DNA from 2 places in the Lysinibacillus sp. RS10 genome. Region 1 is predicted to be linked to the other one. Evidence: riboswitches for the same ligand, from Rfam matches in the RefSeq annotation. Region 1 holds a riboswitch; the other holds the start of a gene.

Evidence for each region. A riboswitch is a leader RNA that binds a small molecule or an ion and turns the genes downstream of it on or off. The one in region 1 is predicted to bind preQ1.
Region 2: another riboswitch for preQ1. It lies ahead of queC (7-cyano-7-deazaguanine synthase QueC); the one in region 1 lies ahead of ACB089_RS22255 (QueT transporter family protein).

Annotation. Positions count from the first base shown of each region.
Region 1 covers NZ_CP167122.1:4,426,661-4,429,867, reverse strand. Annotated here, with positions in the region: gene trpB (tryptophan synthase subunit beta) at 1-459, opposite strand, end outside; T-box leader at 520-720, opposite strand; gene ACB089_RS22255 (QueT transporter family protein) at 797-1,279, opposite strand; PreQ1 riboswitch class I at 1,288-1,332, opposite strand; gene ACB089_RS22250 (hypothetical protein) at 1,570-2,688, opposite strand; gene ACB089_RS22245 (ABC transporter substrate-binding protein) at 3,123-3,207, shown strand, end outside.
Region 2 covers NZ_CP167122.1:2,437,008-2,440,214, forward strand. Annotated here, with positions in the region: gene queE (7-carboxy-7-deazaguanine synthase QueE) at 1-502, opposite strand, end outside; gene queD (6-carboxytetrahydropterin synthase QueD) at 495-968, opposite strand; gene queC (7-cyano-7-deazaguanine synthase QueC) at 972-1,631, opposite strand; PreQ1 riboswitch class I at 1,986-2,032, opposite strand; gene ACB089_RS12465 (RNA-guided endonuclease InsQ/TnpB family protein) at 2,549-3,207, opposite strand, start outside.

The DNA.
Region 1 (3,207 bases):
CTCCATACGGAACACATTCAATGCTTGACGCTTTGTATCTTCTAAGCCCATATAAATTGTGCAATCCATCCCGAACATTGCACAAGCAGTTGCAGTTGCTACACCATGCTGACCTGCACCTGTTTCGGCAATAACACGATTAGCACCCATGCGCTTTGCCAATAAAATCTGTCCAAGGACGTTATTAATTTTATGTGAACCTGTGTGGTTGAGATCTTCACGCTTTAAATAAATTTTCGCGCCACCTAATTGTTTTGTTAAATTTTCAGCAAAATAAAGTGGGGATTTTCGCCCAACATATTCATGGAAATAATAATCTAGCTCTTTATTAAAATCTTCTTCATCTTTGAATTTTTGGAAGTGCTCATCTAGAATATTTAAAACATTTTGAAGCTCCTCGGGAACAAAGCTACCGCCAAATTCACCGAAATATCCTTTTTTCTCTACTACTGTACTCATCTGCTCTCGACTCCTCTAATCTGATTTTTTTCATAAAAAAAGTCACTCCAATCCTTCTATAAAAAGGACGAGTAACCGTGGTGCCACCTTAATTCGCAAAAATTGCGCGCTTTCGTACTCCGGTAACGGGGAGTAAATTCGTCCTCACATTTGATGAGGCTGCTCCAAAGTCCATTCACAAGTATGTACTACTGATTTACACCAACCATCAGCTCTCTACAAGTACTATTACTTGCTACTATTCTTTTTCATCGCATGTTTTATTGAAAAGAATTGTAAAATATTTTCAGAATATTGTCAAGAAATCAAAAAAGACGAATCTAAAAAGATCCGTCTTTTAAATCAAATTTTTGAAGTTTAAGCGTTTATTCAATAGATACATAATAGGTGCACCGACCGCTAAGACCACAAATTCACCTGCAGCAACAGTTAACCATGTCCAGAAGAATGGTATTTCTAATACTATGTTCAATTCTAAAGCAATGATGAACATTGTGCATGTAAATAGCAATGTATTGATAACTAAACGTGCCCAAATATTTTTGACAAATTTACAAATAAAAATGAACAATCCAAGTGTAATCATCGAATGCCCAACACCGAAAAATAAATCGAGAATGCCGTTTGGTGAAAATATATTAGAGATAAATACACCAATAATAATCCCGACGGCAAAACGTGGATTAAAGGCAACTAGATGATTAAACATTTCCGATATACGGAACTGAACCTCTGAAAAGCCAAATGAGCCGACTAGCAAAGTAACAGCAATGTAGAGCGCTGCAATAATGCCACTCGTTGCTAAAAATTTTATTTTCATATATTAATTTCTCCTTAGTTTTTTTGCGTGGGATGGTTACGAACCACGTGAAGCAAATGCAATCATATCAATGTTAATGCTAGTTTGTAAAGAGTCATGTGTAAAACAAAAATTCTTATTGTTGTTCTAACATCTGCATAACCGAGACTTCTAAAATATATTATATTGAAATACTTAAGTCTGTAGCAGTTGTGTTAATAAAAAATCTAAGGATCCGCGTAGTAAAAGAAAGGGGCTAATCCCATATATCATTTTTCAATGACGTTTAGGATTAGCCCGAAAACCTTTACTTATTTATGCTGTGTAAGGTAAACTTTGCCGTTTATTGTTACTTTAGAAGCTGAGATTAAAATTTCTTTATTTGCTTCATAATATGGATTTAAAATGTTGTCGATAGCAACCCATTTTTCATTAGATTTTTCATAGTCACCTTTTTGATCAAGAGCTGTTGCTTCTTCATAAAGCTTTTTTAATTGCGCTTTATCTTTTGCTTTGATTTCAAAATCAAAGTTAGACATGTAATCTTCAAAGCTAAGTGGCTTCATGTAAGGATTAATCATTTCATTGAATTCATTCCATAGCTTTTCAGATAATTGATCATTTTTATCTTGATCTGCTTTTTGAGCATCTTTGTATAAAGTTTTTAGTTTTGGTAAAGCTTCAGCTGGAATATCTACATCTATATCTGAAATGTAATCTTCAAATGGTACTGGTGGATATAGCGCATCTAAGTAAGGTTGAAGAACCTTCTGGAATTCATCAAATTTTGTTTGTGCTGCTTCTTCTTTACCAGATTTCTCTAGTTTAATCCACTGTTGATAAATATCTTTCAGCTGCTTTTTATCTTTTTCTTTAATAACTATATTTTTTTCACCAAATCCATACTCTTCCATGAACTCTTCGAAGGATACAGGTACCCAGCTAGCTAAAATATACGGCTTTGTGATTTGATCCATTTCAAGATTAATTTTATCTACTTCTTCATATTTCTCTTCTTTTTCTAACTTCTTCATTTGATTAAACAATTTTTCTAATTTAGCCAGATCTTCTTTTGTTATTTCTTTAGGTAAGTCTTTTTTATAGACGTTAAACGTGTAGAAATCTGAATAATCTTGTACTAAATTACCTTCTACAGAGATTTCTTGACCTTCAACTAACTTCATTTTTGCTATTTGCTCATCTGAGAACTTTTGGATTCCAATATAGTAGTTTTTACCGTCTTTCGCTTTGATTGTGATGCTATCTCCGTAAATGCTTTTAATCGTTCCTTTAATTTGTTGCTCAGCTTGAACTGTTATTTCGTTTGTTGGTTTTGCTGTTGTTGCCTCAGCTTGATGTGGCGTGAAGACAGCCATTCCTATTGTTAGTGCTGATACAATCATCCAAGATTTTTTTATTGTTTTTTTCATAATTATTTCTCCTTTAATGTAAATGATTTAATTTTCTAATGATTAGACGACTTTCGAATTATAAAAAGTTAGCTAAAATTAGAAAAAATTTTTAACTTCTTTCAGCAAGTTTTTTTGTACCGAAAGCGTAGGGGTAGAAATAGAAGTTTCTCGCCTCTAGGAGTATTTTCACCTTCACTCCTTAATACTTCGCAAAATTGTAAAAAAAATTTTTGTTATGTTAGAAAAAGCAATCAAATTTTATAAACAGCGTAGTTTAGCGGTTTAAAGCGGCGAATTGAGTGAAAAACTAAAATATTATGTCAATTTTAAAAGTCAGAACATTCATAATGTTGTTGACGAACCTCGATAATAACGATAATATAGCGATACGTTCACACTTTGTTTGGATGAAGTGTGATAAATATCAGAGATAATAATCGGGGGGATTATTTGTGAAATGCAATTTAAAAAAGCTTTCGTTCCTGTTATTTGGGTTAGTCTTAATGCTTGCTGCTTGTGGTAGTGGTGGCTCTAGTT
Region 2 (3,207 bases), 2.0 Mb from region 1:
CATCTTGATTAAAGACGACTATTTTGAGGGATATATGATAATTACTGTTTCGATTTTTAAGTTTTTCAAAGATATCAGAGAGCACCGAATAGTCTGTAGTCATTCCAGAACTAGGTGGCTTTGGTGAAATTGTCAACTCATCAATCTCATACATCCATTTTTGCCACCTACTTCCCTGTGTTTCCACCCCTATCTGTATGTCATTTTCTTTTAAAATGGCAATGAGCTTCTCCAAATTTTGGATGAGTGCAGGATTGCCGCCTGAAATCGTGACAAATGAAAAGCCATTGCCTCCAAGACGTTTCAACTCAGACCAAATCTCTTCCGCTGTCATATGGACAATAAGATGCTTTCCGCTGCCATCCCACGTAAACGATGAATCACACCAAGAACAGGAATAATCACACCCGGCAGTTCTCACAAACATTGTCTTTTGGCCAACTACCATTCCCTCACCTTGAATCGTCGGTCCAAAAATCTCGATAACCGGTATCTTACTCAACTTCCATCCACTCCCGTCTCGCTTCTGCATAGCTTGTCGGGGTTTCATATAGCCTGATAAACTCTACACGCGAACCGTTATATCTTTGTTCATCAAGTAAGGCCGCAGCCAACTTTTCGTAAATCCAAACAACAATGTTCTCTGCCGTCGTATTCATGGGTGGAAGCGTTTCATTGAGATAACGGTGATCCAAATGTATCTCTATTTTTTCTTTCCATATTCCTTTGATATCGCCAAAATCAATCATCAAACCGCGTTCATCTGTGTATCCACTCAGTCCTAATACTACGCGATACGTATGACCATGTAGGTTTTTACATTTCCCCTCATAATTATGTAAATGATGGGCAGCATCAAAGGTAAATTCTTTGCTTACGAGAACACGCTTTGCATGATAGTTTAATTGATTTCTTTGAATATCTTCATCTATTTTTTGGAGCTTATCGACGATTCTAAAATCTGGCATGCCTTAAGACTCCTTTCTGTAACTCAAATACTCATCAAGCCCATTTTTTCGCAGTTTACATGCTGGGCATTCACCACAGCCATCTGCAATTACACCGTTATAGCAAGTCAACGTTCTTTCCCGAACAAATTCAAGTGCCCCAAACTGATCAGCAAGCTCCCATGTCTGTGCCTTATTCAGCCACATCAATGGTGTATCAATCACAAAGGAATCATCCATCGATAAATTTAACGTTACATTCAAGGATTTAATAAAAACATCTCGGCAATCTGGATATCCGCTAAAATCTGTTTCACAAACGCCAGTTACAATATGCTTAGCTCCTACTTGGCTCGCTAAAACGCCTGCAAATGAAAGAAAGAGAAGATTTCGGCCAGGTACAAAAGTAGATGGAAGCTCACCATTTTCTCCGTCTTCTACCTTTATGTCTTGTCGTGTCAATGCATTCGGAGCAAGCTGATTTAGGAGTGACATATCAAGAATGTGATGCTTGACACCGAGCTCCCCTGCTATCATCTTCGCACATTCAATTTCAAGAAGATGCCTTTGACCATAATCAAAAGTTACTGCCTCAACCTCTTCAAAACGTTCTTTTGCCCAGAACAAACAAGTTGTGCTGTCCTGACCTCCACTAAATACAACAATTGCTTTTCCCTGCTTCATCTATAAAACTCCCTTGTATCAAAAACCAGCACTCTAAGAAAAGTACTGCTTTCTTCTTAGTTTTTTTTAGAGGGTAGCTAAATACCTCTTTCTTCATTGAACTATTCAAGTCCGCATTTCAATTTATTCTGGATTAAGATTGTGATTCGTTAAACGAAATATGAAAATAGTGTACTTTGGTTACCCAATAAAGTTAAATCTGTCAGTCCTTCTTCATGGCTTTGGTCAAACAAAAAACCTCCTTGTAAAATGTTTCCCAACACTTTTCAAGAGAGGCATCACCAATCATTCTAATAAAACATAAGTAAAAACATAAAAAAAGCCACGTCCGATATGGACATGGCATATTATCATGTTTCCATAGTTTTTTATAGAGGGTATCAGCTATGAACCTCTCCCGTTCTAGTTCGGGCATTCTTTTTTCAATATAATACATAAAATAGTACAAAACGTCAAATGATTTTTTTATAAAGTCTTCTCATAAATGCTTCTCTGGAAAAACTACTGTTATACTGCCCTCTATTTTAGTAGTACACTAAACACTTTGCTGAGCTTAGATTCATTACTATTTTTTCAAACAGAATAACCTCAACTATTTATGATGTGTTCTCCTTAAGGACGCTTAATAACAATTCAATACAGACGAAAAAACTATCCATTTCTATTCAAAACGCCCCTGTCTTTCAGTAAGCACCCACTTTCGAACATAGCCGATACGAAAAACATATACATTTCTTAAAAAATGTAGACATCTCTACTGTGACACAACTTATATCTTCTGACTTTCGTATTTATGTCTTCCTTATTCTCCGAGCCTGGTTTCGCCGAAGCTACTGCCATTTAGTATGACTCTCCAAAGGCTTAAATTCCGCAGTATCGTTGCGTACACATCTAAGGCTTAGTTTCAGTTAAGCTTCTTAGATTGAATAATTTGCTAAGTTAATGCTTGCGTTCAAATCTCTATCCATCTTTAATCCGCAAGAGCAGATAAATAATCTGTCTTTCAGTCTCAAATCGGATTTGACTTGTCCACAAGAAGAACAAGTTTTTGATGATGGAAACCATCTGTCGGCTTCAACAAATTCAATTCCGTATTTTTTACATTTGTATTGAATTTGCCGTTTGAATTCATATAACTTTTGCCTGGCTACCGCCTTCGCCAGATGTTTATTTTTCATCATACCTTTTACATTTAAATGTTCCATTACAATACGAGATGGCTTGGTTTTCACAATCTCATTAGAACACTGATTTAAATGATTTGTTCGGATGTCGTTAAGTCGCTTATATAAATTACGGATTTCAGTGTTTTGTTTTTGAATATTTTTCATATTCTTTAAAGGTATTTTATAGATTGGCTTTCGTTTTTTAGTATACGCTTTCGTGTTGGCTTCAAGCTTACGAGCTAGTTGTCGTTGTTCTCGCTTCAACTTTCGCTCTAATCGTTTGACTTCTTTGGTTTTGTTGATGTTCTCTTTGAACTCACCATTAGAACAAACTGCCAATTTTTTGATACCCACATCAATTCCTAAACTCTCATCTGTCAAATTAAATTGCTCAAATTCTTGCTCATATC